2 regions of the Lacrimispora sp. genome follow, and region 1 is predicted to be linked to the other one. Evidence: a T-box and tRNA genes for the amino acid it is inferred to sense, from the RefSeq annotation. Region 1 holds a T-box; the other holds one or more tRNA genes.
The links. The T-box of region 1 lies ahead of tyrS (tyrosine--tRNA ligase). A T-box ahead of a tRNA ligase gene usually reads a tRNA of that ligase, here a tRNA-Tyr.
Positions count from the first base shown of each region.

Region 2: it has a tRNA-Tyr gene. The T-box ahead of tyrS (tyrosine--tRNA ligase) is inferred to sense a tRNA for this amino acid. The anticodon was not compared.

Region 1 is NZ_JBKVXF010000001.1:1,677,166-1,693,801, reverse strand. Features, by position in the region: gene ACLTWA_RS08020 (fibronectin type III domain-containing protein) at 1-2,811, shown strand, start outside; T-box leader at 2,889-3,144, shown strand; gene tyrS (tyrosine--tRNA ligase) at 3,184-4,407, shown strand; gene ACLTWA_RS08010 (HD domain-containing phosphohydrolase) at 4,461-5,792, opposite strand; gene ACLTWA_RS08005 (DUF1961 family protein) at 5,983-6,678, shown strand; gene ACLTWA_RS08000 (glycoside hydrolase family 2 protein) at 6,890-10,168, shown strand; gene ACLTWA_RS07995 (helix-turn-helix domain-containing protein) at 10,344-12,473, shown strand; gene ACLTWA_RS07990 (ABC transporter permease) at 12,702-13,664, shown strand; gene ACLTWA_RS07985 (carbohydrate ABC transporter permease) at 13,681-14,583, shown strand; gene ACLTWA_RS07980 (ABC transporter substrate-binding protein) at 14,620-16,182, shown strand; gene ACLTWA_RS07975 (hypothetical protein) at 16,265-16,636, shown strand, end outside.
Region 2 is NZ_JBKVXF010000005.1:8,784-25,419, forward strand. Features, by position in the region: gene ACLTWA_RS15665 (UxaA family hydrolase) at 344-1,576, opposite strand; gene ACLTWA_RS15670 (mannonate dehydratase) at 1,599-2,579, opposite strand; gene ACLTWA_RS15675 (ABC transporter ATP-binding protein) at 2,601-3,623, opposite strand; partial or broken gene ACLTWA_RS15680 (ABC transporter ATP-binding protein) at 3,651-4,628, opposite strand; gene ACLTWA_RS15685 (ABC transporter permease) at 4,644-5,543, opposite strand; gene ACLTWA_RS15690 (ABC transporter permease) at 5,558-6,502, opposite strand; gene ACLTWA_RS15695 (helix-turn-helix domain-containing protein) at 6,649-7,002, opposite strand; gene ACLTWA_RS15700 (sugar diacid recognition domain-containing protein) at 7,060-7,794, opposite strand; gene ACLTWA_RS15705 (ABC transporter substrate-binding protein) at 8,107-9,711, shown strand; gene ACLTWA_RS15710 (hypothetical protein) at 10,036-10,197, opposite strand; gene ACLTWA_RS15715 (VOC family protein) at 10,416-10,856, opposite strand; tRNA gene ACLTWA_RS15720 (tRNA-Gly) at 10,953-11,023, opposite strand; tRNA gene ACLTWA_RS15725 (tRNA-Phe) at 11,065-11,137, opposite strand; gene ACLTWA_RS15730 (desulfoferrodoxin family protein) at 11,485-11,877, shown strand; gene ACLTWA_RS15735 (hypothetical protein) at 11,976-12,407, opposite strand; gene ACLTWA_RS15740 (methyl-accepting chemotaxis protein) at 12,504-14,498, opposite strand; tRNA gene ACLTWA_RS15745 (tRNA-Leu) at 14,758-14,843, opposite strand; tRNA gene ACLTWA_RS15750 (tRNA-Tyr) at 14,884-14,965, opposite strand; gene ACLTWA_RS15755 (glycoside hydrolase family 13 protein) at 15,035-16,636, opposite strand, start outside.

The DNA.
Region 1 (16,636 bases):
TCAAAAGGAGAACAGCTTTGGAAATCCTCTGCATTTGGCCAGTCTACAGATTTGAATTTCAAGTCCAACATACTTCCGGATAAGGTGGGAACCAATGATACCTGGCCCATAGGAACGGATATTCCTCTGAACCTGGAAGGAAAGCCGGTCCAGGATGTGGTGCTGGAATCCAGAGGCGGAAAATTACAGGCGGGACATGACGGGCTGACCTTCTATTACACAGAGGTTCCTGCCAGTAAGAATTTCTCTCTGACCGCAGATGTTACCGTGGAACAGTTAGGACCGGAGGAAGGGTCTAAGGCCAATTTGCAGGAGGGGGCAGGTCTTATGGTCCGTGATGTGAACGGAAGTCCGAGAAAGAATCCGTTAGAGGAGGGATATGAAGAATATCCAGCGGCGTCCAATATGGTCATGCTCAGCATTCAGGCAGCCTCCAAGTCCTTAAATGCAGATTTAAATCTTCTGGCCGCTGCCCGCTACGGAGTCAACAGTCCGGCAGGAAATTTAAAATCAGTTAAGACCACGGCAACCTTTGAAAAATCGGTTTCCAAGGCAGATAAAAAATATGCGCCTTCGGATGCACCCTTTACTTCCAACTATTACGGAACCCAGATGAAATTAAGGCTGGAGCGGACGGATGAAGGATTTTTCCTGTCTCATCTGGACGAGGAAGGAAAGGCCGTTACGTCCTATACCTTTGCGGATAAAAATGTAACACCCAATATCGTGGCTCATCTCGATCGGGAAACCATGTATGTGGGATTTTTCGCAGCCAGAAATGCCAGAATGTCGGTAAAGAATATTTCTCTGGATCTAAGTGATGTGATAGACCCGGATGAAACGCCGGCTTATGTGGCACCGGACAGCGAAGGAGCTTCTTTAAATGTGGCTTCCGCAGCGTATACAAACAGTTCATCCTATACCGTGCAGGCACTGACCAATCAGTCAGGCACCATGTCGGTCAGCCAGAACGGAAAGATGATAGCTTCCGGGGAACCGGTTACCGGAGGCGTACAATTTTCTTATCCGGCTGTGATTGAGGGAGAGGAAGCTGAATTTGAGCTGCGTTTTATTCCTTTTGAAGGTGCGGACGCCGGTAAGGAGAAGGTGCAGACCTTAAAGGTCCAAAAGGAAAGCTACGGAAAGGACTTATATGTTTCTCCAAAAGGAACGGATGCGGCAGCAGGGACCAAAGAGGAACCCATGTCTGTGGAGTCGGCAGTAAGCCGCCTGGTTCCGGGAGGAACCATCTATATGGCAGAGGGAACCTATGATGCGGTGACGATTCCTCTGACTTCATCAGGAAATAAAGAAGCAAGAAAAGCCTTAAAAGCACAGGGAGCAGTGAGGATCACAGGAAGCGGCAAGATATTTGTACTGGATTCTGATTACTGGGATGTGTCGGGACTTGATGTGGATGGAGAAAAGGTGGAAGGAAGCAGAGGCGTAATGATCCATGGCAGCCACAATGTGTTTAAGGATTCACTGATCCATAACACTTCCAGCGATGCAGGCCTTACGATCACAAAGAAGAGAGGAAGCAGGTCCTTATGGCCGTCTTATAATCTGGTTGAGAACTGTGAATCTTTTGACAATGTTGACGGTTCCAAAATCAATGCGGACGGATTTGCAGCCAAGTCCGGTTCCGGAGACGACAACCGGTTTTTGAACTGTGTCTCCCATGACAATGCAGATGACGGCTGGGATACCTACAACACTCTGGCTGATGGGCCAAACGGAAGAACCATCATTGAAAACTGTGTGGCCTATAATAATGGAAACAACGGCTTTAAAATGGGCGGTGAGGGCAGGGAAGTGCCTCATGTTCTAAGAAACAGCATTGCATTCCATAACAACCTTGACGGCATTACGGATAATTTTAATCCTGGGGAATTGATCATTGAAAATAACACCTCCTTTGATAATGTCCGTTTCAACTTTATTATGCGTCCAAGTCCGTATAAAACGGATGCCAACGGAGAACTGACGGCGGACGGCACCGCAAGGAATAATGTTTCCTTCCGTTCAAAAGCCTACAGCGCCTCCTTACACAAAGTATATGATGATAAAATTGCTGCAAAGGTTTCGGAAAATAATTATTTTTACCAGAACGGCGCCAACGCCGTTGGGCCGGAAAACTTTGTATCTCTGGACCCGGCCGACTGCTTTTTCCGGGTTGACGGAAAAATCGTATTTGGTGATTTCCTGCGCCCTGCAAAGGGAAGTGTCATTGCAGAAGCAGGTGCCGGTGGAATCCTTCCCGGCAAAGATAATCCGGCTCCGGAACCAGAACCGGAACCGGAACCAGAACCGGAACCAGAACCAGAACCGGAACCAAAACCGGAACCAGAACCAGAGCCGGAACCGGTGGATCAGGGAAAGAATTCCGGGTCTGATTCCGATTCTGACAGAGACTATGGCAACAAGGCTCATTCCAGGGAGACAAAAGGAGCCTGGAACAAAGATTTGGCAGGCTGGCGCTTCCAAAAGCCGGATGGCACCTTTATGAAGGAAGACTGGGCCATGGTCAGCGGCATATGGTACTATTTTGGTCAGGACGGATATATGACCACCGGCTGGAATAAGATCAATGGAATCTGGTACTATATGGACCCTGGCGGAGCCATGAAAACAGAGTGGGTCTTATCCGATGGAAACTGGTATTATATGCACAAGGATGGTTCCATGGCAGTTGGCTGGATCTATGTAAAAGGCCACTGGTATTATCTGGACCAGAGCGGAGCATGTCTGATGAATACGGTCACACCGGATGGTTACAGAGTCAATGAAACGGGGGCATGGATAAAATAAAAGAGTACAGAGATGTTTAAAATGCCCTTGACAAACTTAAAAAAAATCCATATACTAATCAATAACTTCATATACCATTAAAAGCGTTGATAAGAACAAGTAGCAGTGCGATGGACCACACAGAAAGCAGCCGGTCGATGAGAGGCGCGTGGAAAGCGGATTGTGAATACATCTTTGAGCTTCACACCCAACGGCGGAGCGCCCAGTAGGCTGTGACGGATTCCTGCACCCGTTATTGTGCTAGAGTATCGGATCAGGTACTCAAAAAGGTAAGCAGTGTGAGCTGTTTATGAACTTAAGGTGGTAACACGAGATTTTAGCCTCGTCCTTTTGAAAGGACGGGGCTTATTTGTATTTAAAAGGAGAATTGTTATGACGATTTACGAAGAACTGAAAGCCAGGGGATTGATCGCCCAGGTCACGAATGAAGAAGAGATAAGCAAGATGGTCAACGAAGGAAAAGCCGTATTCTATATTGGCTTTGATCCTACGGCTGACAGCCTTCATGTTGGACATTTCATGGCACTGTGTCTGATGAAGCGCCTGCAGGAGGCAGGAAACAAGCCCATCGCCCTGATCGGAGGAGGAACCGGAATGGTTGGTGATCCATCGGGCAGAAGTGATATGCGTCAGATGATGACGGTGGAGATGATTCAGCATAACTGTGACTGCTTCAAAAAGCAGATGAGCCGTTTCATTGATTTTTCTGAAGGCAGGGCGCTTATGGTAAATAACGCCGACTGGCTGATGGAGCTCAATTATGTGGAACTGCTCCGGGAGGTTGGCCCTCACTTTTCCGTAAACCGCATGCTGACAGCAGAATGCTACAAGCAGCGTATGGAAAAAGGGCTCAGCTTTCTGGAATTTAACTATATGATCATGCAGAGCTATGACTTCTATGAGCTGTTCAGACGCTACGGCTGTAACATGCAGTTTGGCGGAGATGACCAGTGGAGCAACATGCTTGGCGGTACGGAGCTGATCCGCCGCAAGTTAGGCAAGGATGCCCATGCCATGACCATCACCCTTTTGTTGAATTCCGAAGGCAAGAAGATGGGAAAGACCCAGTCCGGTGCCGTATGGCTTGACCCGGAAAAGACTTCCCCGTTCGACTTTTTCCAGTACTGGAGAAATGTGGCGGATGCCGATGTACTCAAGTGTCTGCGTATGCTTACCTTTTTGCCTCTTGAGCAGATCAATGAGATGGAACGCTGGGAAGGCAGCCAGCTCAATCAGGCAAAAGAAATCCTTGCATATGAGCTGACAAAGCTGGTGCATGGAGAGGAAGAAGCGCAAAAGTCACTGAAGAGTGCGAAAGAACTCTTTACCGGAGGAAATGCGGCTGACATGCCAGCCTGCGAGCTGGAAGAATCTGATTTTACAGATGGAAATGTGGATATCCTGACCATGTTACAGAAATCCGGTCTGGCACCTACCCGTTCTGAGGCAAGACGCAATGTGGAGCAGGGCGGTGTTACTGTTGACGGAGAAGGGATAACCGATGTGAAGGCCCTTTTTACAAAGGAGCAGTTATCCGGCGAAGGAGTTGTAGTAAAGCGCGGAAAGAAAAAATTTGTGAAAGTATTTGTAAAATAAATAGAAAAGGGCTGGTGCAAATCGGTGGAACCGACGTTTGCACCAGCCCTTTTTTAGGGCCAGAAGGAAGGCGGCTGAGGCTTTTGGATAGAAATGGCGTAGCTGATTTTTTCGCTGCTGGAGCGCAGCCTTAAAAACTGATCGTATTCCTTCCGGAACTTTTCATAGATGTTCAGGACAGGACGGCACCGGTCTGCGGTGGTTTCAAGGATCCTGTCCAGATTAAGGACTGCCATATCCACGATATGGGAATCCAGAAACCCTTCTTTTTTCATATTCAGGAGTATGGTGCAGATCCGGTCTGTGGAAAAGGCATCTTTATAGCTTCTTATCCCGGTAAGGGCACTGATAATATCCGCGATGGCAACCAGACGTTCTTCGGTTGTCAGATCTTTGGCAGTCAGGCCCTTTGGGTATCCGGTGCCGTTTAACTTTTCGTGATGGCGAAGGGAAATGCGCGCAATGGCTTCATCGATCATACCTCCGAATATTTCTTCTGTTAAGTCTACGTGAGTCCGCATAATTGCCATTTCCTTATCCGCTAATCTGCCCGGGAATTCTAAAATCTCAACGGGAATGGCAATTTTTCCCAGGTCATGGAGCAGAGCACCGCAAAGAACCAGATTCAGCTGTTTTTCATCTAAAGATAGAAGTTTTCCAAGCTCATAGCTGATGCTGGTGGTGGTTATGGTATGTGTTACGGTGTAGTGGCTTCGGAAATCAATGATAAAGACGAGCATCTTTAAATACCCGGTAATCTCTTCTCCGGAAAGAGGAATTCTGCATAAAAAATCCGAATATTCGGGGTCATGTCTCCAGGCATCATCGATGGAACCCTGAAAATCCAAATCTGCGGCAAGCTCTAAGATATGGGGGGCAAATGTAATGTCCTTCCCGTTGTTCAGCATGTGAAGTGTTTCCTGCCAGGTCCTGTTTTCCAGAGACATGGAAACATCGATCCGGTCAGCTATGTGGATGAGCTGGGCCAGGTCCTTTAGTTCCCTGCTTATGTAATCCTGCTTTTTTAATAAGCTCCATCCGATATGATGAAGCAGGACTGCCGGCGCAAACTTTCTTAGTGGGGAGAAATAATGGATAAATAAATATCCGTAGAAGGAATGGTTCCAGACATCTTTGGTTTCAAACTGCAGCATTCTTGAAACTTCTTCTGTCTTAAAGGCTCCGATGTCATGAAGCTGGGCGGTGAAACAGATATTACGAAGTTCTTCTTCGGTATACTGGCCGCTTTTCCGGATCATCCGGTAAATAATGTAGGCCACGTGCGTGCCATGTTCTGTAAGTCTTGTATCTATATAACTGCAAAAGCGGCGAATGATTCCCAAAACGCTTTCGTTATTTATAATTTGGGTATATTGCATTTGCATGCAGGTTCCTCCTATGAATGATTGCTCTACCAATAGTTTACCATATTGTACATTATATGGAAAGGAAAATAAACGCTCAAAAGCGTCTGGTTTTCAAAGCTGTCCTTTGGAAAACGGTTGAGAATAATGGCTGTCAGAGGTATAATTATTCCATCACACAGGAAGTAAAATAATTGGAGGGACCATTACAATGAAAGAAGCAAACGGATATGCAAGGCTGATGGAGGAAAGGCTGATCTATGACAATCCTCTGGCAAAAAAGGAAGACATAGAGGGGTTCGTTCTTGAGGGGAAGGCGAAAATCAGTTTTGAAGATGGAGCGATGCGGTTAAAAAATGAGCTGGATGATCAGATGGGACAGCGGGCCAATTATGTGCTCTGGTGCCCGGTGGATTTTCCGGAAAATATAAAAATCACCTGGGAGTTTAAGCCTGTGACCGATCAGGGACTTTGCATCCTGTTTTTTGCAGCTTCCGGGAAAGAGGGAAAAGACCTTTTTGATCCTTCTCTTTCTCTACGTACAGGGGAATATCCCCAATATCACAGCGGAGACATCAATGGGTTTCACGTTTCCTATTTCAGAAGAAAGGAACCGGATGAGAGAGCATTTCATACCTGCAATTTAAGAAAGAGCAGAGGATTCCATCTGGTGGCCCAGGGCGCTGACCCCATTCCGGATGCAGCGGATGCCAATGATTTTTACCGTATCAGCATCCGAAAATACAAAGACCACATCAGCTTCTCCGTCAATGATTTGACCGTGTTTGCATTTGATGACGATGGAAGTACCTATGGAGAACCGTTAAAAGGAGGGAAAATCGGTTTTCGCCAGTTAGCACCTCTGACAGCGGATTACCGGAATTTGAAGGTGTATGAGTTGGACTGATGGCACCATTGCCCTTTCTGGAATTTCATAAGGACAGAAAAAGCATATCAAAAAAAGAAGGCATAAATTGATAATTGAAAGAAAAAATGGGACCAAAACCTGACCATTAAGAGTCAAATGAGAGTAAAAGTGGATAGAAAATGATTATTTACAAAGAACTGTACCGAGGATATAATACCCTAATAATTTTAGATGAAAGCGGGGAAGGATTATGATACCGAAAGGTAAGGTACAGGGGAAAACATATTTTTTTCACAACGGATGGAAGTTTCTTCTGGCGGATGTATTTCCAATGGAAAAGGCTTTAAAAAAGACACGTGATGAAAACGGACATTATTTCTATGAGAAAGAGTATACAGAAGAAAGCTGGGAAGAGGTAACGCTTCCCCACACCTTCAATGACAAAGACTTATTTAAGGACCGGATTCAGGACGCGGGAAGCGGACAGAAGCGGACGGCCGCCTTTTACAGAAAGTGGTTTTCAGTCCCTGAACAGCATCGGGGGCAGAAGGTTTTTATGGAATTTGAGGGGCTTCGCCAGACATGCTATCTTTATATCAATGGAAAAATGGCAGGATATTATGAAGCAGGAGTTGCGCCATTCGGATTTGATCTGACTCCCTGGATCTGCTACGATACCCCCAATCTGATTGCGGTGGCCACGGACAACACCTCCACCAGAAATATTGATTTCTGTATTGGGGAGACACCGAATAAGCCGGAGGTGGTTCCGGGCAGTTATCTGGTGGCTCAGGACCAGGAAGCGGACGGGTATAAAAGGGGAGTCGGATTTTTCTGGAACTGCAATGATTTTAATCCGTCGGTAGGAGGGATTACGCGGCCCCTGAAGCTTCATTTTAAGCCGGAGGTCTATCTGACGCTTCCTCTTTACAGCAATCTGCGGACAAAGGGTGTTTACGTATACGGGCAGAATTACTGTTTGGAGCAAAAGCGTGTTCAGATAGGGGTGGAAGCTGAGATACGGAATGAGAGCACAAGGGCTGTGACGGCATGGTTGGAGATTACTGTCAGAGAGTTAAACGGCAGGGAAGTTGCGCATTTCCGTTCTGAAAAGCAGAAGGTGGCACCGGCAAAAGAGCTGGAAACAGAACTTTCCGTAACCCCACGGGATGCTTATATCTGGGATCAGGAGGCAGACCAGTATGTGCCGGTCAATGAGGAAGATCAGGTAATGGAGACCGAGACAAAATCCAGGTCGGTTTCCGTAATCTCTGCGCTGTCTCCTCAGGAAAAGGTGCGTTTCTGGAGTATAAAAGACCCTTATCTGTACCGGGTAGAGGTTCAGCTTTATTCAGACGGGCAGCAGGTGGATGCTATGGTGATCGAAACCGGTTTTCGCAGTGTTGGCTATGACAAAGACAAGGGCGTTCTTGTAAACGGGGTGCCTGTATGGCTGACAGGCTATGCACAGCGGGCAGCGAATGAATGGGCGGCAATCGGGATCGCACCGGAATGGCTGAAGGACCAGGATGCCATGTGGATCAGGGAAAGCAACAGCAACCATCTCCGTTTTATGCATGTGGCTGCCTCACCGGCGGATATCCGTGCCTGTGACCGGCATGGAGTGGTATGTACTCAGCCTGCGGGAGACAAGGAAAGAGAGAATTTTGGAAGGCAATGGGATCAGAGAGTGGAGCTGATGAGAGATGTGATCATCTTCTTCCGTAATAATCCTTCTATCTTTTTCTGGGAGGCAGGGAATAACTCCATCAGCAAGGAACACATGCGTGAGATGCGTCTGTTAAAGGAAACGCTGGATCCCAGGGGAGGCCGTTTTATGGGATGCCGTACCTTGAATACAGAGGATGTAGTGAATGAATCGGAATATACAGGAACCATGTTGAACCGCCACGCAGCCCGCTTTTTGGCGGAACATGGTCCTGTGACGGAAACAGAATATGCAAGGGAAGAAGCGCCAAGGCGGATATGGGATGATTTTACACCACCGGATTTCGATTATAAAAATAAATGGCTTGGAAAAGGCGGGAAGAAGCAGGTTGGACTGGATTTTTATGATCTGACCTCGGAAGACCTTGCCTTGACGGCTGCCAAAGGCTACAGTGAATTCTTTCATGACAGGATCGGCGGTGCTTCGGGGAAAAATTATTACAGTGCCTGCGCAGCCCTTTGCTGGACGGATTCTGCCCAGCACGGACGCCAGTCATTCAGTGAAAACGGCCGTATGAGCGGACGGGTGGATCCTGTTCGTATAAAAAAACAGAACTTTAACGTTTTTGCAGTCATGCAGTCCCAGGTTCCCAGAATAGGAATTATTGGACACTGGAATTATCCGCCGGAGGATGGGATCAATTACCGGTATGTGGAGAAAAGCTTTAACGGCAGTTATTGGGAAGAAAACGGGATCATAAAATATAGAGATCCCAGACATAAGACCGTTTATGTAACCGGCAGCTACAGCATCAAACGGATCGAACTATTTGTGAACGGAAAAAAGGCAGGGGTATGTGAAAAGCCGCAGGATACTTTTATTTTTCCTTTTCCCAATGTAGATGTGACACAAAACGGGGTGATCGAGGCTTATGGATATGATTATGATGACAGGCTGGCGGCAAAAGATGTGATTCATACGGCTGGGGAACCTGCTATATTACGTCTTGGACTGCATACCTCTCCAGAGGGGATGTATGCAGATGGAGCGGATATTGCTTATATTGATGTGGAAGTATTGGACAAAGAAGGAAGAGTCTGTCCTCTATGTGAAGAACGGATTGATTTTTCGGTAGAGGGAGAAGGAATCTTTCTGGGAGGCTATAACAGCGGACGGTTCGCAGGCTTTGGCATGGATAACAGTGTGATTCATGAAAAGCATGTATATTCGGAATGCGGAGTGAACCGGGTTTTTGTCCGTTCTACCAGAAAATCAGGGGGAATTATAGTAAAGGCGGAGATGAAAGGGGTCCCTCAAGCCAGCCTTTCCTGGGAGAGTATTCCCATAGATACCTCTCCACTGACGGAAAAGGGTCCGGTAAGGTGGTATGAGGAGTATTTGGTCAATGCTCCGGAGCCGGAACCGGCATTTCCTTCCATCCCTCTTGCGGATGCCTGCAAATACCAGCCGGAGGATGAGGGATACTGCAAGATTCTGGTTAATGGTCAGGAGCCAGACACAAGAGGCGTAAGAAGCGTAAACAAAAACGGCAGTATCTGGGGGGCGGTTTTATGTATCCTGGAACGGCTGAAGCTGGAATGGGCGGATGCATTTTCTTATACCTATATTCCGGAAGAGAGGAAGCTTGTACTGGTATCGGGGGAGAATTCGGTAGAAGCGGAAGCCGGAAGGACCCATCTTCTGGTAAACGGGAAAGAAAATCTCATGGATGGGGAACCATATGTTACGCCGGAGGGGAATTTTGTTATGGAAGTCAATGCATTAGTGCCTTATATCTGCGGTATCAATGCCTTTTATGATGAAAAGATCGGCGTGTACCGCATCGAAACAGGAAAATAGAACGAAACAGAGGCTGCGTGAATACGAACAAAGGCGCAGCCTTTGTTTCTACCGTTCTATAGGAATACCTGTAACAGGGGAATTGCAGAAGAACAGAACTAAAGGGGTGTAAAAATTGGGGATTAAATGGATAAAAAAAATAATTAGCTCATTGACCTATGAAAAGCAGGTGTTTGTGAGATTGCTGGGGTTAGTGACGCTGCCTTTGTTTGTCATGGGGCTCGTTTCATTCAATATATATATAAAAGCGGAAACCTCCAAAAACCAGATGGCGTTAAGCTCCTACAGTGACGAGATCTCACGGGAATACGAAAATATTCTGTCTTCCTTAAAGGAGTATTATATTGAGACTGTTAATGGGGATGATGTCCGGTGGCTGATAAGGCAGGAGACGCCGCCTTTTTCTTCTTTCAGTAATTTAAAGCATGCACAGCGGATGATAGAAGGCAATTATTTTATGGCAAAATACATTAAGGATTACGAATTTATAAATGTAAAATACGGCTGGGTATTTAATAATTATGGTATGTTTTCCTTTGATCAGATGAAAAATAAGGAAGAGGTGCAGGAGTTTTTAAAGGAACAGGAGAATAAGCTGTTATCGGTCTACTGGTTAAACCGGCCCGAATCCCATATTCCCGTAACCGGAAGTATGCGGGCCACGAATTCGGTGGATACTTCCGGCCTTCGCCTGGTGATAAAAAAGGAACTGGGAATCAGCGGATTGTCCTGGCTTCTTACCATCAAACTTGACAGCAGCCAGTTAAAGGAGATGTCTCAGGCTTATAAAAAGTTGGGATATGACGTTTCTCTTATCAGCAGGGATAACGTGCTGTTTGAGACAAGTCCCGGTATGACAAAGGCATATCTTGACAGTGAAACCAGGGGCTCAGGCTTTTATAACGACGGCACAGAGAGATATCATATCATTGAAAGAACAGAGGATATCAGCGGTCTGACCTATTTGGTCGGGTACAATGGGACAGAGGTACAAAGAGATGCTTTTGTTTTTATTTTTGCTTCTTTTGCCGTACTGGCAGGCTTTGCCCTTATTCTGTTCGGTGTGAGAATGACGGCAGTGGCCTTTGCAAAACCTCTTCAGCGGTTGGAACGGTTTGCAGATGACCAGGACCGGCAGATAAAAAAGCTGCTGGTAGCCAGCCTGATCGAAGGGGAGCTTAATGTGAAAAGCATTGAGGAAGCATTAAAGAAATCAGAAATCGTTCCCTGGCCGTCTTACCGGATGCTTGCTGTGAACTGCAAAGCGGATCAGATGGGGGAAGAAAGTATGAAAGAAATATATACGGAGCTTCTTCAAAACTTTCCGGAAGAATTGAATAAGGATGTATTTATTACACCTGTTTATTACCGGGAAAAGCTGATAATCATCACAGGCGCCGAGAATGATATGGAGGTGGACTCCAGAACCGCCACGCTATATAAAGGGGTAAAGGACTATATGGCAGATACGTATGGACTTGCAATCGCTGCAGGCATCAGCCAGCCCTTCCACAAGCTCCATCATGTGAAGAGGGCCTATACAGAGTGTGCAGAGGCACTGTATAATAAATCCAACCAGTCGGATATGAAGACTTCCTCTCTGGTCCTTTTTGATGATTTTTTAATAATGAATCAGGTAGGAAACGTTTATGATATGATCATGGAGAATGAGCTGATACAGGCGATTGCGGGCTGTAAGGAAGAAGAAGCCTTATGTCTGCTCCAGCTGGTCCTTGACCGTATGGAAAAAAGGAATGTGGTAGGAATTGAACGGAATTTTTACTGGACCAGGCTTTTGACGGCAATCCTGAATATTCCTTCGGGGGAAGGGATATCCCTCTCCGATGTATTTAACGGGGAACAGCACAATATCCTGAATTCCATTACCCAGATCTATGATAAGAAAAAGGCGGTGGAAGCGATCCAAGGAGAAATCATACATCCTGTGATTACCGCTCTCATGAAAAAAGGGGAGGAGGGAGAGGGGTCAGAGGTGGTTAAGCAGATGATCGCTTTAATTAAAGACAGCAAAGGGAATTTGAGTCTCAATGAATGTGCGGAAAGGCTGTCTTATAACTCCAATTATCTAAGTAAGGTCCTGAAGCGGGAAAAGGGTATAACGTTTACGGACATGGTAAATGAAGAGAAGCTGAAACAGGCGAAATATATGCTTTTGACGACGGAATATTCTGTAGCTGAAATATCTGAAAAACTGATGTATAATAATGTACAAAATTTTATTCGATTTTTTAAGAACCATGTAGGATTTACCCCTGCATCTTTCCGGAGAGAGCACCGGAAGTAATGGAATAAAATGATCATTTCACTGTACAAGCCTCATAAAACCGTTTAAATATGCGGGGATATGAGGCTTTTTTGTGAAAAAATCCAGTCATAAAATGATTATTTACAAAGATGCGTTCCTGTGTATAAAATGTGCTTACACAGCGGGACCGCAAAACAAAAAAAACTGACATAATTACCAATACTATTGGGTTTATGAAATTCAGGTTTGTAAAGTAAAGGAGAGTATATGGAAAAGACTCAAAGCATTGCAAAGGCCAGAGCCGGTACGTGGAAACATGCGTTTTCGGCACATAAATGGCTGTATCTCATGATAATACCGGGCGTTGTTTATCTGCTGATATTCAAATACCTGCCCATGGGCGGACTGATTATGGCTTTCCAGGATTTCAGTCCATATAACGGGGATTCTATGATAGGGGCATTTGTGGAAAGTCCTTTCGTAGGGCTGAAGATTTTCAGGAAATTTTTAACAGGTCCAGATTTTTTGCTGGTGCTGAGAAATACGTTATCCATTTCCATTGCCAGTCTGATTTTTTATTTTCCGGCTCCAATCATTCTGGCCTTACTGCTTAATGAAATAAAGAATATGGCCTTTAAGCGTGTGACCCAGACGCTGGTATATATTCCGCATTTTATTTCCATGGTTATCGTGGCAGCTCTTACGGCCCAGCTTTTCAGCACCACAGATGGATTGGTGTACCATGGTCTGGTCCAGCTTTTCGGAAGAGCCAATGCACCGGATATTATGTCAGATCCAAAGCTGTTCGTTCATATGATCGTAGGTCAAAGCATGTGGAAGGAAACCGGTTACGGCACCATTATTTTCCTTGCTGCTTTATCCGGGGTCGATGTACAGCTTTATGAGGCAGCGGAGGTGGACGGTGCCAACCGCTGGCAGAAGATGTGGCATATTACCCTTCCAGCCATTCGTTCTACCATTGTTATTATGTTGATTTTAAAGGTAGGTACCATCTTAAATACTGGATATGAGCAGATATTTTTGATGCAGAATTCCATGAACCGGTCTGTTTCTGATGTGTTTGATACCTACATCTATACAAGAGGTGTAGTAAACGGTAATTATTCCATGGCAACGGCGGCTGGTATGTTTAAATCCATAGTGAGCATGATCATGGTACTGGGAGCCAATAAGCTGGCAAAGGCTTTTGGAGAATCTGGATTCTATTAAAAAGGAGAACAATGCAATGGCAAAAACGAAACATTTAACGATTAAAAGGAGTCCGGGAGATCAGGTGGTTCAGGTTTTGATTTACCTTTTCGTGGGAATATTTGCACTGGTTACTCTGCTGCCCTTTGTCTATATCGTAGCAGGCTCCTTTGCAACAGAAAGGGAATTAACGGAAAGAGCATTCTTTTTGTTCCCCCGTACTCTGTCTCTGAATGCATATCAGTACATATTTAAAACGGGAGATGCAGTCCACGGCTTAATGAATTCCGTGATTGTAACCTTTGTAGGTGTACTGATCAATATGTTCTTATCCTGTACGCTGGCATACCCCCTTTCCAGGCCGTATTTCAAGGGAAGGCTGTTCTTTACCAATATGGTTATTATAACCATGTTGTTTTCCGGAGGTATGGTACCTACTTATTTGCTGGTTTCCAATGTACTTCACTTAAAAGACTCGTTTTGGGCTTTGTGGCTTCCGGCAGCCGTCAATCCGTTTAATATGATTATCATAAAAAATTACTTTCAGGGGCTGCCCACAGAACTGGAGGAAGCGGCCAGAATGGATGGCTGTAATGATCTGCAGACTTTTATTAAAATCATTCTGCCTCTTTCCAAGCCTGTGCTTGCAAGTGTTTCCCTGTTCTATGCAGTCAGTCATTGGAATGCTTACTTTGATGCCATGATGTATATTTCTGATAAAAATAAAGAGGTAATCCAAATTGTACTCAGGAGAATCATATTTATGACTTCTTCTGTGGCAACGGAAAGCGGGTTTGACTGGGGAGTCTTTGGTATGCCGCCTGAAAAAGCAGTAAAAATGGCTACCACTGTAATTGCTACCATTCCAATATTAGCAGTATACCCATTTGTCCAGAAGTATTTTACACAGGGCGTAATGGTGGGGTCTGTAAAAGGTTAAAGGAATAAAAATTTCATATAAAAGGAGAAGTGTATCATGAAAAAAAGTTGGAAAAAGGTTTTAGCAGCAGCATTATCTGGAACTATGGCGTTGTCTTTAACTGCTTGTGGGGGGGCAAAAGCCACTGCCAAATCAGAAAGTGTAGCTGTGGCTTCCGATGGTAAACCAACCATTACATTTATGGCACCGTCGTTTCACGGTACTGATTTAAAAAATGACAAGTCTGATGAAGTTATTAAGCGTTATGAGGAACACACCGGCACCCATGTAGACTGGCGGTGGGAATCCAATGATACCTATAAAGAAAAGCTTGGACTTACCCTTATGGATAAGAATAACATGCCCATGGTTGTTACGGGAACAGGCGATATAACGGCAAATGTGGTGGATGCGGCAAGAAAGGGTGCATTCTGGGACTTAACCGAATTTTTAAAGGATAAGGAGAGTTATCCCAATCTGTCCCAGGCAAATCCTGATGTATTAAAGGCAATAACAGTCGATGGAAAAGTCATTGGAGTTTACAGGGCAAGACAGATCGGGCGCTACGGCCTTTCCTACCGGACCGACTGGGCAGAAGCAGTGGGAATTACAGAGAAGCCAAAAACCATTGAAGATGTTTATAATATGCTTTATAAGTTTACCTATGAAGATCCTGATGGAAATGGAAAGGATGACACCTATGGCCTTGAATTGACAAAATATACAGGTCCTATTGATATTATGCAGACCTGGTTCGGTGTTGGCAATGAATGGGTGGAACAAGACGGAAAAATGGTGCCTGTTCATCAGACCAAGGAATACCTGGAAGCTTTGAAATGGATCAAAAAAATCTATGATGAAGGTCTGGTCAGAAAGGACTGGGCAACTGTTGATTCCGGAACGTTCCAAGATGGCTGCAAGAAGGGGGAAGCTGGAGTATTTATTGATGTAATGGATGGCGGAAAGAGAATTTGGGAATATTACAATATGAATAATGTGAAATCTGTTACAGATCCCTCAAAGAATGCTTCCATGACACTGGTGGGACCAATTAATGACAAAACACTGGCAACCAGCGGCTTTAACGGATATTATCTGATTACAAAGGCCGGAGCAAAAACTGAGGAGGATGTAAAGAACTGTCTTCATTTCCTGGATAAAATGAATGATGACGAGATGCTTGTGCTGGCTGATTACGGTCTCGAGGGTGTGACCTATGATTTGAATGAGAAAGGAAATGTTGTGAAAAGGGGACAAATGGAACCACAGTATTCTCCGTCTGCAGGTCTTAACCAGTGCGTATCCTATATTCCCAATATGGCGCCTATAAGTCCTCAATTAGAAAAAACCGAGCCTATGAAGGCACAGGATGAAGCCTATGAATATAACAAACAGTTTGCAGTTTTAAACCCGGCTCTCGGCTATCTGGCAAATTCAGAGGTAAATGCTGAAGTAGGTACGGATATTGAACAGATCATTGATGATGCAAGAACCCAGTATATCTGCGGACAAATTGACGAAGCGGGCCTGGAAGCAGCTGCACAGCAATGGCTGGACCGCGGAGGTGACAGACTGGTTGAGGAAGTAAATAAATTATATCAGGAAGACACTGCCAAATAAATAAAACATATACATGAAAGGCTTCAAGCGTAGGTAAACGGTTGAAGCCTTTTGTGCAGATATATTTGAGGAGGAAAACAAAATGAAGTTACATAGCCTGGGAGACCGGAAAATCACAGGATACACGACCTGGGGCTGTATGTGGGAAAAAGGCCGGTGTACAGAAGAAACCGGGTATACCGTAAAAAACAAAAAGGGCGAGACTGTGGATGCACAAAGCAGGATCACTGCCCTTTGGCCCGACGGTTCTGTAAAATGGACCGCTCATACGGCGGATGCTTCCTGTCTGGGAGAGGAGATAGAAGTTCTGCCCGGAAAGTCAGTTCCCCCAAAGGAACACATGCAGATCAAGGAGAATGATGGTTTTTGGCATATTTTGGCGGGAAACACCAGAGTAAGCATTGATTGCAGCGGTGACAGGCTGTTTGATGCGGTTTCTTTTTGCGGGAAAAAA
Region 2 (16,636 bases), on a different contig from region 1:
TCATCTAATACCAGATGGTTTTTTTTGTTTTTTCTGATTATTTCAGAGTAAAATCCAGATGTATGATGTATGCTTTCTTTTTTGCATACACTAGCTTCATTTCTTTCCGGAGTATCTTTGATCATTGATATTATTTTCACACTATTTTTCCGCTTTTTCTCTTTCATATCTCCATATTTTGATTTTATAGTTGATATTTATATAACAGAATAAGCGGTTTTTTCTTAAAATTTCTTTTTAATTTCAATTGGCTGCCTTTTTACTGAGATTTCTTTATAAAAATTTTCGTTTATTCGTTTTAATTTATCAATTTTTTTGTGATCCGTTAAATTTATGACATATCTTATCCAATGGAACCAATCTGCCAGGGAGAGTATTCATTTCTCCCTACTCCGTTTAATTCGGCTTTTGTTTTTTCTCCTGATGCTACCCGCAGCAGTTTTTCAAAAATGAGCTGCCCCATTTCCTCTACGGTATTTTCCCCGTTTAAAATGCTGCCGCAGTTGATATCCAGGTCCGAAAGCATCTGTTCAAAGACGGAATCCGATGACGCCATCTTAAGCACCGGAGACGGATATGCACCAAAGCAGGAACCGGTTCCTGTGGTATAAGCGATCAAAGTGGCTCCCCCGGCAATCTGTCCGGTGACGGCCACCGCATCATAACCGGGGGTATCCATAAAGACCAGTCCCTTTTCTTTTACGGGCTGGGCATACTGGTAGACCTCCATGAGAGGGGAGGTCCCTGCTTTTTTGATTCCGATCCCCTTATAAGCCTGTTCAGCAATATAGCTGTTCACATCCCAGTATTCTTTTGGAAGATTTTTGTCATACACCAGCAGTTCTTTAAGCTGAATGGCACGGATCCACCAGTTTAAGCGGTTTAAAAGTTTTTCCCGCACTTCATCATTGGCGGAACGTTTTAAAAGCTCATCCTGTACTCCGTACAGTTCCATGGTCTCACTCAATATGACGGCGGCACCGTTTTTCACCAGCAGATCAGCGGCAACTCCAAGGGCCGGATTTGCGGAGCGGCCTAATATGGAATTGGTTCCTCCGCATTTTAAACCGACGATCAGATGTCTGGCAGAAACGGTGGTTCTTTTTACTGCATTTGCCTTTTGAAGCATGCTGTAGACGATGTCAATGCCTTTTTCCACACTGCTGCGGCTTCCGCCTTCGTTACAGACAATCAGCTTTTTTAAAAAAGGGCCTTCGCTTAAGTGTTCGGCTTCAAAAAATCCTTCTGCGCTGTTTCCCCTGGAGTGAAGGGAAACCACCAGCATCCCTCCCATGTTGGGATTATCGATAAACCCTCTCATGGTTCTGCGCAGCAGATCAAGAATCTGTCCCTTCATATCCAGGGCCCCGCCCAGCGTCGTTATGTAAGGAATGACCCCGTCGATATTTTTATATCCTGCCAGCCGGTCGTAGGTAAAATAATCAGCGATCTGCCTGGCAACGGTGGCTGATTCATTTTCCGTAGCAATGACTCCGATATAGTTTCTGGTGCCAACTCCGTGATTGCTTCTTATGATTCCCTGAAAGGAAGCATGATGATTTTGCCGGTTATCCATAACGGCACCTCCGCAGAATGAATTATTTTGAAAGTTCTGCAACCGCACAGTGGAGCAGGGCTTTCATGTAACCGGTGGAGTATGCAAAAGCGGAATCCTTTCCACCGCAGGATTTTACAAATTCAGGTACGTGGTCACAGTGCATGCTTCCGTCATAGCCGCTGGCTACGAACTGTTTCATGACCTGATACATATCCATATATCCATCCTCCAGCAGTGTTTCTTCAAATTTCGGAAGGGTGCTGCTGACATTTCTGAAATGTACCACAAATACTTTTTTGTTTTCCACAAAATATTTAATATCCTTTAAGATATCCCCAAACCGGTCCCCGCCTTCCAGCCAGCAGCCCACACAGAACTTCATGCCAAGGTAAGGACTGTTATCTACCATCTCAAATGCCCGTTTGTAATCTTCTGATGAATGGATGAGATTGCAGACTCCCTCCAGGCTTTCCACCGGCGGATCATTGGGGTGAAGTGCCAGACGGATATCCGCTTCTTCACATACAGGCAGAACCCGGTCCATAAAATACTTGAAATTCGCCCACATTTCTTCTTTCTCATATTCCCGGTCAAAGGTAAGGGGACGGCGGTTCAATTCTTCCATATCCACCAGTCTTCCCACCGCACCTCTCGTATGCTTTCCTACTGCAAATTCAGTGGTGGATACCCGTCCCTGGTCCCAGGTCACATAGCCCACCCGGATTCCGGCTTTCCCCAGGACCCGGTTAAAATCGTTATATTTTCCGATCCACTCATCCCGGTCCGGCCGGCCAAGGTGAATGGAAGGATGCTTATACATGTTGACGTTTCCGGCATCATTTACCGTTAAGTCATATTTGGCACACCGCTCCATAAATCTCATGACAAAGTCATAATTGCTGTGTTCATCCTTAAACATTACAAATACGTTATTCAGTCCCATCTGCTTGGCAAAAAGAAGCTGTTCATCCGTATAATCGGACACAATCGGAATCTGTACTTTTATGGTATTTTTATTCATAGGAACCTCCTGGTCTTGGTTTTAGTTTTCGTATAAGAAGCAGGCGACTTCATGCCTGTTTCCAGCTTCTTTTAGTTTTGGAACTTCATTTTTGCAGCGGTCCATGGCCTGGCTGCAGCGGTCATGGAAGGGACAGCCTCTGGGCCGGTTTACGATGCTTGGCACCTCTCCCTGAATGGGAACCCGCTCTCTTGCTGATTCCACCTCTGGATCTGCCACCGGCACCGCCGACAGCAGTGCCTTTGTGTACGGATGAAGGGTATGATTGTATAAATCTTCACAATCAGCAATTTCTACCACCCTCCCCAGATACATCACTAAGATCCGGTCACTGATGTGCTTTACCACCGCCAGATCGTGAGCAATAAACAAATAGCTGATGCCAAGCTTTGCCTGGAGCTCCTCCAAAAGATTGATGATCTGAGCCTGAATGGATACGTCCAGGGCAGAAATCGGTTCGTCGCAGATAATGATATCCGGCTCCGAGGACAGGGCTCTGGCAATGCCGATGCGCTGTCTCTGCCCTCCGGAAAACTCGTGAGGGACTCTGTCCTTTAATGCAGGATCCAGACCAACGATCCGGAACAGCTCATCGACCCGCTCTTCGTACCTTTCCGCCTCCCTGTACTTTTTGGATAGCTTTAAAGATTCTCCTACAATGGAACCTGCCGTCTGTCTGGGATCAAGGGAAGAAAAAGGATCCTGAAAGATCATGGCGATCCTTGGGCGGTAAGGCTTTAGCTGCCTGTCATTGAAGGAAGCGATATCCGTTCCGTCAAAAAGGATTTTCCCCTCCTCCGGTTTATAGACCCGCATGATACACCTTGCCATGGTGGTTTTTCCGCAGCCGGATTCTCCCACGATGCCCAGGGTCTCTCCCTTTCTCAAGTGGAAGGTTATGTCTTCAATGGCCTTTACTTCCCCTATTTTTTTCCTCATGACTCCTTTGTATATGGGAAAATATTTTCTTACATTCTCAATTTCCAGACAGTTCTTCTGGCTGAGATTCCGTACCGGTGCCGCCTTCTTTGGCTTTTTACGGATCTCCTCTTCTTTTGCTTCCAGTTCTTCCTCTGTCAGACAGCAGGCCGCCCAGTGATCCTTTTTCACCTCTATAAGCCCCGGCTTTCTGCTCTCTTTGCACTTATCCATGCGATACTCGCACCGGTCATAAAAGGGACAGTATTCCGGGCGCATGGCCGGGTTTGGGGGAAGTCCGTCAATGGGCACCAGCACACGGTCCTTTAAGTCATCAAGCCTTGGAATTGCCCGCAGCAGGCTTCTGGTATAAGGATGGCAGGGACGTTTGAATATGCTGGCGGTACCGGCAGTTTCCATCACATTTCCGGAATACATCACATAGATCCGTTCTGAGAACCTGGCGACAATGCCAAGGTTATGGGTCACAATGATGACTGCGGTTTTCGTTTCCTTTGCAATGTCCCGGATCATCTCAAGAAGCTGGGCCTGAGTGGTCACATCAAGCGCTGTGGTGGCTTCATCTGCAATCAATATATCCGGTTTGGAGGACATGGCCATGGCAATCATGATCCTCTGTCTCATACCTCCGGAAAACTGCTGCGGATAGTAATGAAACCGCTGTTCGGCATCGGGGATCTTTACCATCTTCAGCATTTCAATGGTGCGTTTCTTTGCGTTTTCCTTATCGAGCTTCAAATGAAGCATAATATTTTCCTGTATCTGGTATCCGATGGTAAGAACCGGATTTAAAGACGTCATTGGTTCCTGAAAGATCATGCTGATTCTTCCGCCTCTCACATCCCTCATCTGGGTGCTGTTCGCTCCGTAATCCAGCAGGTTCTTTTCCACCCCCTCCAGGCGAACCTCTCCGCCTTCGATCGTTCCCGGCGCTCCAATCAGCTGAAGCACGCTCATCATGGTTACGGATTTTCCGCTCCCTGATTCTCCTACAATTCCAATCACCTCGCCTCTGTCCAGATGGAGAGATACGCCGTCCACCGCACGCACCCTGGCCCCATCGGTCAAAAAACAAGTCCGTATATTATTCACTTCTAATAGATGGTTCATTTCGCCTACCCCCTGTCAGATTTCCCCTCTGAGTCTCGGATCCAATGCATCCCGGACGCCGTCACCAAGTGTATTTAAAAAGATTACCAGCAGCGCAATGCAGATACCGGGCGCAATGGAAAATGTGGGGTTCTGCAAAAGAAAGCTTCTTCCGTCGCTGACAATGCTTCCCCAGGAAGCTGTAGGCTGACTGATTCCAAGTCCCAGAAAGCTGAGCCCCGCCTCTGCCAGAATGGTCTGGCCGACCTGCTGGGTCATGGTAACGATAATCGGTGAGATGCTGTTTGGAAGAATATGCCGGAACATCAGCCGAAAGTTTCCGTTCCCCTGTAATTTTCCCGCCATGATGTAATCGGTTTCCTTAATTGATAAGACCTGCCCCCGCATCATTCGTATGTAAATCGCCATATTGGAGATTCCAAGTACGATGGACAGATTAATGATTCCTCCGCCAAGAACTGCGCAGAGCGCCATGGCAAAGACGATCTGCGGAATGGAGCGGATGGCCTCGCTGACCCTGTTGATCACATCATCCACGGCTCCTCCAAAAAAACCTGCTGCCATTCCGAAAAATGTTCCGATGGCACATGCGATCATAACCGCCAGAACGCCTACGACCAGAGAAATACGGGTTCCATAAATGACCCGGCTTAGAACATCCCGTCCGGAGTTATCCGTGCCAAACAGATATTCCAGGCCCGGTTTTTTTAAGCTGTCCATCAGATTTGTCTTATTGGGATCATGAGGAACCAGTAGCGGGGCAAAGACCGCGATGAACACAAATATCATGACTCCGATAAAACTGACCAGCACGATCTTTCTGCCAAACAGGACCTTAAAAAATTTCCGCCATTGCTCCTTTTTCCTGCTCTTTTCCAATCCCTTATTTTTTATTGCTGCTGCATTCACTTCCATGGTAACACCTCCTCCTAGCTCAGACGGATTCTCGGATCCACAACGGCATATACAATATCCGTAATTACATTTACAACGCTGGATACCAGCGCAATCAACAAGACACAGGCCTGAATTAACGGAATATCCTGTGCCTGAATGGATGTGACAAATAAGGTCCCCACTCCTGGAATGTTAAACACAGACTCCACAAACATGGAACCGCCGATCAGCATGCCAAGCCGCAGCCCCATCAGGGTGATGACAGGAATCAGCGCATTTTTCAGCGCATGGACATAGATGACCTTTCGCTCCGCAAGCCCCTTGGACCTTGCCGTTCTTACATAATCCTGACGGATTACTTCAAGCATACTGGATCTTGTCTGCCTGGTAATAGATGCGATTCCTCCCAGAGTCAGACAGGTGAGCGGCAGTATGGTCTGACGGATGCTTTTTGTGAAATCCACCAGCGGAGAGGTGAATCCAAAGGACGGAAACCAGCCAAGCTTCATGGAAAATATGTACAGAAACAATACGCTCAGCCAGAACTGGGGAAGACAGCAGGTGATATTTGCTCCCATGGTCACAATGGTATCAATCTTTTTCCCCCGGTAGACCGCACTTAAGATTCCGGTAATGATGCCCAGCGGAATGCTGATAAAAAAGGATAACAGGGAAAAGTATAAGGTTACGGGTACATGATCTCCCAATACCTCAGTGACTGACTTATGATAGCTTGCGGATGTGCCGAAATCCAGCCGGATGGCATCCCACAGCCATAGAAAATACCGGACAACCACCGGTTTGTCCAGATTCAATGCGTAATACCAGCGTTGATAGGTTTCTTCTGATATCTCCCCGCCAAGCATGGCATAAACCGGATCCCCCGGCAGCATGGATATGAGCATAAAAATAATAAACGACAGTATGATCAAGACGATTGCCGTCTGCCCCAGACGTTTTAAAATGTATCTGCCCATTGTATTTCCCCCTTTCAACTTCATTCTGATTTTTAACCCCTATGGCAAGATTATATAAAACTCTGTTTTTATTTGCATTATGCCGGGAATACATAAAGTGCCTGAATTATTGTTTTCATAAGACACCTTTCTTTTCTCCGGAAAAATCACTTTGACAAATAACTGTCAAGGGCCAGCAATAGAATGGTATCCTTGGAACTGCTTAAAGGCTGCAGCCCCAGGATCTCTTTGAATTTTCTGGTGCGGGCAAGAACCGTATTCTTATGTACAAACAATTCCTTTGCCGCCTCTGCCGGACTCATATTAGTAGAAGCCAATGCCGCAGCCGTAGTATGAAACAGCTCTTTATCCAGATAGTTGTCAATGACATTCCGGTAACTTTCAAAGAGAGGGCTTAAAAGATCGGGGCTGATACAGCCTGTCATATACTCGATTAAGTAATCGTTGATAAAGTAAAGCGTCTCTGTCCGGAAATGAACGTAATCCTCCAGCCACTTCAAACAGCTGTAGGAATTCCTGTAATGGATCAGGGAGTCTGCCGGAATGGTATAGTATAACTACAGCTTGACCGAATCCTCAAAAAACCGTTTTTCTTTTAGCAGCCCCATAAAGTATTCACTTAATTCCATCATGCTGTCCCGAAAAAAAGCGGGTTCAAATTTACGAAAGGACTTAATTAGTACCAGATGCTGTCCATCCATGGGAAACAGGATATCCTGGGGCTGTTTTTGAGAACTGCTGTACCCCTGGTAAAGATACTGAATGGCTTCCTTTGCGTTATCTCCGGTGGTATGGATCATGATTGCAGCCCGGTATACATTGTCCCGTATACCGACTTCCGTAGCCAATTGAAAGATTCGTGTGGGATTAATGGGCTGCTCAAACAAAAGGGCATCCCGAAGCCTGCTGATGGTCTGTGATTCAATTAAGTCCGCCTGACTGGTCTGGTTTTTAAAGAAAAAGGACTCGATGGTCAGCTTTGCCATCTTGGCTATGGGCATGATGTCGTCGCTGTTGCCTAAGATCCCCACCGCACCGATCGGTTCCATGCGGTGAAGCAAAAGTAAATTGACTCCTTCCGAAACCCCAATCAGCCCGTCGGTCGGTGTCTCAATAATCTTTATGAACGTTTTACTCTTAATCAACTCATACGCGACCAGGTGAAAGTCACCAACATGAGAAGGAATGCCGCTGGCAATGATAATTCCTTTTTCGTTCGTAATATTAATGGTAATACCAAGCTGCCGGTGAATTTTTGCCACATAATCGCGGGCAAGTTCTACATTTATCATTTTGTATACCTCCGATTCTGATGCCATTCTATGCCGTTTTCGTCGTGTCCTGTCACAGTTTCCCATTCTCGGGAAGAGTCGCCTGTGATATTGCATAACAACTCCAAAAATAACTCCTCCTATAATATTAAAACAAACAACACATTTAAGCTACATCGGAATATGTGTTGTTAAAACAATTAATTTTATTATTATTGTATTGGCGGTATAATGCAAATCCCACATAATTCAGGTACATTAAGGGTACAACACATTCTTTGCTTCTTCATAAAACCATCCTGCAGAGGCAAGTCTATAAAGGAGGAAATACAATTGAAAAAAATATGGGCATTTCCGTTAATTACCGCTTTAATCGTGGGAAGTCTAAGCGGATGCAGCGGACAAAAACAAACCGGGGGAACACCTGCCGCCGTCACAGACGGAGCTGAAAAAACAACCGCAGAAACTTCCGCAGAAGCAAAAGGGGAAATCAGTTACGGAGGAAGCGTAACCATCTGCTATCCGGATGCACCGACCACCTTCTTTCTTCCATTCTCCGCTTCCACCGGTGACAGAGCTTCCGCAGCTCCGGCCATTGAATCTCTGGGGCGTATGGATGCAGAAGGCAATACTTCCAGCTGGCTGGCAGAGAACATTTCACCTGACCCGGAGACACTGACCTGTACCGTAACCTTAAAGAAGAATATTAAGTTCAGCGACGGAACGGATTTTAATGCAGAAGCGCTGATTTGGAATTTTGACAAGATGATGGAGGGAGGAAAGAAAGCAGAATTAGGAAATCCCGTCTCTTATGAGGCAAAAGATGACTATACCGTGGTTCTCACCTACGATACCTGGCAGAATAACTGGGATACGGTCCTTGGCGAAGTATTTGTATACTGCCCAACCGCATTTGAAGAAAACGGGGAAGACTGGGCTGCCATCAATCCCGTTGGAACCGGCCCCTTTGTCATTTCAGAATATGTCAAAGGCTCTTACACCAAATATGTAAAAAATGAAAATTACTGGATCGAGGGCCAGCCTTATCTTGATGAACTGACCATCTCCTACATTACCGATACAACCGCTCAGCTTTCCGCATTTATGAACGGTGAGATCGATCTTCTTGCAACCAACGATTCCACCATTATTTCACAGCTTGACGGAAAATACCAGAACATTGCACAGGAAGCCCCCGACCTGGGTCAGATCAAATATGTGATGTTCTGCAGCGGTGACAAGTCCTCGCCGTTTTACGATTTGAATGTCCGAATGGCCGTGATGCATGCCATTGACTGGGAGGGCTACGCCCATTCTCTTACGGGCGGAAGAGGTTCTGCAATCACACAGTTCGGCACTCCGGGGGCCTGGTCTTATGACGAAGACATTGACTTTATCGAGTATGATACGGAACTTGCAAAAAAAATGCTGGCTGACGCCGGTTATCCAAACGGCTTTCAAACCACGATCAGCACCATTGCCACCAATAACAACATTGCCGTACTCCTTCAGGCTTCCCTGGCAGAAATCGGCATCAAGGCGGATATCAAGACCATTGAGCTGGCTGACTTTAACTCCCAGAAAGCAGAAGGAATCTATGACGGCGGTCTGATCACCGGTGCCGGTGCTTCCAAAATGGATTTCACCAACAACTACATCCGCCTGTATTCCTCCAAGGGCCTTAACTACTTAAACATGATGGCCCATCCAAAAGAATATGAGGATGCGCTGTTTGGTGCACTGGCTGCAAAGGATCTGGACGAGAAAAAGAGATTATTAAAAGAAGCCTCGGTACAGCTGGTGAACAAACAGGCTCTCCTGCTCCCCCTTGCTGCTGTTTTCCCCGCCTGCTATGTGCAGGACGGCATTATGGGCTCCGGCTTTTACCAGATCGTCAGCGTGCAGTGGACGCCTGAATCCATGTATATTGCCAAATAGCTTTATGAAAAACACCCGTCAATGATCAGTCGACGGGTGTTTCAGAAAAGAATCAGGTATGAACCGGCTGTTCTGCCTTTTTTGCAAAGCAGCCGCAGGGAGATAAGAATATTTAAAGGGATTTAACTATACCTTTCATACAGTTTACGCTGCATGTTCTTGTCTCGTGATAATTATTCAGAATAAAATTCATCCTTTTTTCCACGTATCACACAATGTATAATTTTATTCTTTTTACCCAAACTATTATTGCCCGTCTTATTAGACACGCCCAGACATTTCTGTCTCCTCAATGTCTGGGCGATATAAAGATTCCTTTTTAAATCACTTCACGGCTTCTATTCCGGCCAGTTCTCCATTCCCTTTCATTTCAACCGTTGGCTGGGATTTGATAAATTCCAACGTCAAATATGCTGCCATCGTCAATACATATAATGCAAACAAATTTACCGCTACTGCCATGACTTTCAGTAATTTCATCTTCATATGGTCTTCCTTTCTTTTTTCATACTACAAACAGGTACTTACAAACTTAGAATACCCACAGAATCGATTTATACACAAACATTACCGGCCCGGAAGAATCAAAACCTGTATCTCCCCTTGCCGGACAAAAAAACGGCACCGGGATTCGCATCCTGGTGCCGGCTTATCTATATTCCGAGGTTATCGGTGAAAGTCTTGCTTTTGTCTTCAAACTATGTTCACTTCAAGAAACCTTCCTTTAACTCATCCGCCGGATCCCATTTGGACCAGGCCGCTTCAAGCAAATTACCCTGGTTATCTTTGAAGTAGAAATATTTTGCTTCCCCATCTCCAAGGGAATGAATATCCTGAACTTCTATGTGGCGTTCCTTCAACTGCTGATGGGTATATTCAATATCGGGACAATTCATGGTAAATACGGGATGGGGTAAACCATTCCTTATAATAGACAGCGGACAACGCTCCCTGGTCTCTATCAGAACCAGTGCAATGGCGTGTTTATGAGGATAATGCATAATGGCGATCATCGAGCCTCTGTCCTCGAATTTATCCACGAGTTTCAGTTCTAAATACTTCTCATACCATTGAATCGCGCTTTCTATATCTGTGGCAGGTAAATAGTTGTACCCAATTTGAGAAAATAAAAAATTCCGTTTCATGGTTTCCTCCAAATATTAGTTTATATGTCCGCATATATGATAAAAAACAAGCCAAAACAGAAGAATGCATCATCTATCTTGGCTTGCCACACTTAAAGCGGGTGATGGGAATCGAACCCACGTATCTAGCTTGGAAGGCTAGTGTTCTACCATTGAACTACACCCGCAAGGAATTTTAAAACGTATTTCAAATGTGCAAAAGGCACAATGCCCAGAGCCGGAATCGAACCAGCGACACGAGGATTTTCAGTCCTCTGCTCTACCAACTGAGCTATCTGGGCCAACCGGTTGGAACATGAGTTATTTTACAGGATTTCCTTCTTCTTGTCAAGGGAAGTTTTCTAAATTATGTAAAAAATATAATAAAAAGGATTATTATTTCTTTGACCCTATTTAAAATGGAGGGTTTTCCCAATGTCACTTCCTCACAGCATCCGGTTTTCTTTTTTATGGCAGCATGACCAGCCATATTTATCCAGAACTTAATAAACTGGAGAAAAAAATGACATGACCTCAGTCATTGAGAAAATACCGGCCCCAGTCAAGGGGAATGGAAAAAGTTGGTGTTATGTTTCTGCCTCTATTTGGGAATTCTGATAAATGATATCAACAAGATTGGAGGAGCCTCATGAAAAACGAACCTGTATTTATGACAGACCAAAACCGCAACATCATTCTGGAAGCCATTTTAGGGACCCCGAATGCCGCAATCCCAGACAGCTTAAAACCATTTGACATTCTTGAGCCAAACACCTCTGACGGGGCAGCCGAAAAACATGCTCCTGTCATAGAAACCGACGGAAATCACGTAACCGTAAAAGTGGGAAGTGTATTCCACCCTATGTCCGAAGAACACAGCATCACCTGGGTATGCCTTTATACGGCTGCCGGCTGTGTGATGAGGGTGAATTCAGGCGATGGCTGCGAACCGGTTGCCCATTTCACTCTAGAGGAAGGCGATTCTCCCCAAACCGCTTATGCTTACTGCAATCTTCACGGATTCTGGAAAACAGAGGCTTAAGAAAAAGGAGTTTATGCTTCAAGAGAATTTTAATTTTCTCTGTGATGCATAAGCTCCTTTTTTCCCCTGTAATTTTGCGCCCTTCCCTGAACAGGCGGTCAAAGCATCTTCTTTAGGCGTTCTATATGATCCTCTTCCACTTTCAGCAGCTCCTTCATAAGCGCAAGAATGTCCTTATCTGCTTCTCCTTCATACTGCCGGATCCGCTTGTTGCAGTCAATGATCCCCATGGTTCCTCCCTGAATCAGCATCTCTGCCATATGAGAAACAGACTTATCCTTAAGAGTCTTCATGTCAATGGCCAGATAGGCCATCATCGTTTCCAATGCCCCGGCATCCTTTGCCTTTCGTCCATGTAGGTTTAATAGCTCCCTTGCTTTTTCATGAACCTGACTATATTCCTTAAGTTCTGCATCTAAATGCTCCTGAAAGGGTTTATTATCTGTCATGGATAAAAGCTGTTTCACGGTTTTTACACCCATCTCAGAATTCTGATAAATGAAATCCAGTAATTCGGCATCTGCGTTCATAGATTTCCCTCTTTTCATTTTTTGTTAGTATGAGTTAAAAACCGGGAATTTATAATAAAAATAACTCAGAATACAAAATACAAAAAGGAACCCGTCTCATTCTAACTCCTGATCAGTTTCTTCTGTCTCCTCCGTCTCTTCTTCAACCGGTCCATTGCAAAGCTTAAACTTTTCAACCTCCATCTGCAGGATGCGCGCCTGTTCTTCCAGCTTTTCCCCGGCAGAGGAGCTTTCCTCGGCCGTGGCTGCATTGGCCTGAATAACTGCAGAGACCTGGGATAAGCCCTGATTGATCTGATCGATGGCCCGCACCTGCTCCATGGAGGAAGCCTCTACCTCCTTCATGGCCTGTTCCACCTGAACGGACTGTCCTGCAATTTCCTGAAAGACTCGTCCGGTTTCCCCAGTCAGTCTCTTACCTTCTGAAACTGCCTTTACGGATTGTTCAATCAGCTCAGACGTCTGTTTTGCCGCCTCTGCGGACTTTTCCGCCAGGTTCCTGACCTCTCCGGCTACAACAGCAAACCCCTTACCAAAGCCACCCGCCCTGGCTGCTTCCACGGCAGCATTTAAGGCCAGGATATTGGTCTGGAACGCGATGTCTTCAATGATCTTAGTAATGTTGGATATCTTTTGGGAAGATAAGCTCACCTCATCGATTGCCGCCTGAAGACTTTCCATGTGCTGGTTGCCCGCATCAACTTTCTTCCCGGACTGGCTGGTATAAGCGGAGGCCATGCGCACATATTCCACGTTTTTTTCCGCCTGCAGGTATACTGCCTGTATGGAAGAATTCAGTTCCTCAACTGCAACTGCCTGTTCTTCGCTTCCCGAAGCAAGGGCCTGGGAAGCACCGTTTACCTGTTCTGCTCCGCTGTTGACCTCTTCTGCTGTCAGCTGAACACTTTTAAGAGTCTCACTCAAACGCAGGGAAATGGATTCCATGGTCGTCCGGATGCTGTTAAACTCTCCCGGATATTCACATCTGCTTTGAACTGCCAGGTTTCCGTAAGAAACCTCCTGCAGGTAACAGGAGATATCCTGAATGATCTCCTTATATTTAAAAGCCATCTCATTGATCTTTTCTGCGATACTCCCGATCTCATCATTTCTTTCAATGGTCAGTTCCATATTCAGATCTCCGCCGGAAAGCCGTTTAAGAGAATCTACTACATTTCCAATGGGTCTGGTAATCCGGTTTATAATTCTTAAAACCGCAAGAACACCAAATACAAGAGAAAGAAGTCCCAGAACAATCGCACTGACTACAGACACTTTTATTCCGGACATAAATTCCGATTGAAGAGCCGTTACATTGACCGACCAGCCGTTGGTGCCTTTGATGGGCGTAAAGGAACCGATTTTCTTTTTTCCGCCTTCCTCATAAAAGCGAAAACCAGTTTCTCCCTGAATCATCGCCGTTTCAAGTTCCGCAATCTCACCGTATGTCTTCGGATTTGTTTTTGCATCTTCCACGCTGTTTTGTTTTGCCATCACAAGAGCAAAGTCATCGCTTGCCACCTTTGCTCCATTGCGGTCCAATATGTAAGTACTTCCCGTAGTTCCCAGCTTTGCATCAGCAATGATGTTTTCAAACACAGAGTAAGGAAATTCAAGAATCACCACAATGTCCCCAAATGGATAGGCATACTGAAAGGAGACAGAATCCTTTCCAATGATCGGATCTGATAAGAACGGAGTCCCGCTTTTTGCCTGCTGGTATGCAATATTATCATCATAGGCTTTCCCGTTCGCAACGGATTTTCCATCAGAGGAAATAATGTCGATCTTATTCAGCCCGTATTGGGAGCTGGAAATGTTCAGGAAAATGCCGATGTTACCTCCCCGTTCTGCATTTCCTTTCTCATACAGCGCGATGGACTCCGCTATGATAGAATACTCCTTTAACTGCTGCGTGATTTTTTCTGAAACCAGTTCCGACGTTTCCTCAAGACTCATAGCCAGTGATTTATGAGCCGTATCATAGATAAGATAAATGGAGCTTACAGACAGTAAAAATACAATGCAGGTAATACAGCTTATGGTAAACATGACCAATTCCTTTTTAATTCCCGTTCGGCGTCTGCTCATCTTTTACGAACCTCCAATATATGATTTGTGCTTTAAAATCCCTAAAGATCATAAGGATCCAATCTGTATATCGGACCGTTTTCAGATAGTTATAGCGTATTTACCATCTTTTTACAGCAGTTTTTCAAACTTTACTCACAATTTACACAATTTTTACAGTCATGCATACAGTTTTTCAGGCTGGGCCATGGTGCCTATGCGCTGTCATTCCAACAAAAAAAGATACCCATCAAATAATGATAGATATCTTCACCCTAAATGCCGGCGACCGGAATCGAACCGGTACGGGAGGTAAGTCCCGCAGGATTTTAAGTCCTGTGCGTCTGCCAGTTCCGCCACGCCGGCATTCTCATATATAATCGCAGTCACCTGCCGTTATATGGAGTGGGCGGAGAAGGATTCGAACCTTCGAAATCGTCGATAACAGATTTACAGTCTGCCCCCTTTGGCCACTCGGGAATCCGCCCATGCTTTATTAACAAGCGTCTGTTATTTTATCATACGGACAAGCAAAAATCAAGGGTTTTTTGCAAAATTTATAACTTTTCAATCCGATCTGCGGACAGCAGAACCGCACTCGTTTCCGGCATCCGAACGGTTATCCGGCCGTCATTTACTTCATAGGGAACTTCTCCTGCATTGTAGCCGCTGCCAAAGGTAAACATATGCCTTGTCATCGTCTCCCCGTCCCTTACCCCCAGCTGCCATACCGGTATTTCCACATCTCGTTCTCCCTGACAGTGATTCACCGCAACGGCACAGATACTGTCTTTATAAAACCTCCCATAGGAAATCAGGTGCTTTTCAGCCAAAAGCTGCTTTAAGGACCCCAGCCGGAGCGCAGGCAGCCGGTGATGAAGGGCAGTCATATACCGGTGGAATTCAATGAGTTCAAAGTTTTCATCGCCCCAGGGATAGGTTCTCCGGTTATCAGGATCCGTAAAGCCGCATACACCGGCTTCATCACCGTAATAAATGGTGGGCGCCCCCGGCCAGGTCATCTGGATCATGACACCTTCCCGAAAGATTCCATAATGGATGTCCTCAGAGGCAGCTTCCGGTCCCAGGGTAGACGACCGCCCCACTTTTCTGTTGGTTCTGGTAAGAAAACGGGAATGGTCATGGTTTGATAATTCATTCATCGCAGCAAAAAGGGAACCGGTCATCATGCGGCTCATGTGTTCGTTCATGGACTTAAAAAAACGTTCTCCGTCTCCAAACAGAGCCGGACTGCTTTCATCGCTGTGCTTTTCCATTCCGGTCAAAAACCAGCTGACCGGCTCCATAAAGGCATCATAGTTCATGACCGTATCCCACTGATCTCCATTCAGCCAGGCAGACGGATCTCCATAATGCTCTGCCAGAATAAGAGCCTCTGGATTCGCCTCTTTTACCGTTTTTCGAAAGGCTCTCCAAAAGTCATGGTTATACTGGCTGCTGTGGCCTAAATCCGCTGCCACATCAAGCCTCCAGCCATCTGCATGATAAGGCGCAGACACCCATTTTCCTGCAATACGAAGAACATCCTCATATAAGGCCGGGGATTCTTCATAATTAAGCTTTGGAAGGGTCGAATGGCCCCACCAGCCTTCGTAGGAATCATTATAAGGCCAGCCCCGGCCGTCGGAAAATTTAAAAAAGGAGCGGTAGGGGCTGTTCTCTGACACATATGCCCCAGGCGCATAATTTCCCGACATTTCATAGATCCGTTCCCCATCAAGCCATTTATGAAAGGATCCGCAGTGGTTGAATACTCCATCGAGAATGACTTTCATCCCCCTTTTGTGCAGTTCCTCCACAAACCGGACAAAAAACAGGTCGCTGGCTTCCAGATTTTCCTTTTCTGTGGTGCGGATCATATATTTCGCAGCATTCCGGTTATCTTCGGCTTTCGGATCTACCGCCTCGCCTCCATCCGTTACGATCACTCCGTAATGGGGATCGATATGGTCATAGTCCTGGCAGTCATATTTATGATTGGAGGGTGAGACAAAAACAGGGTTCAAATAGATCACGTCAACTCCGAGGGCCTTTAAATAATCAAACTTATCCCATATCCCCTGCAGATCTCCGCCGTAAAAATGTCCCACATCCATCTGCTGCGGATATTCCCTCCAGTCTCCCGCATGAGTAACCGG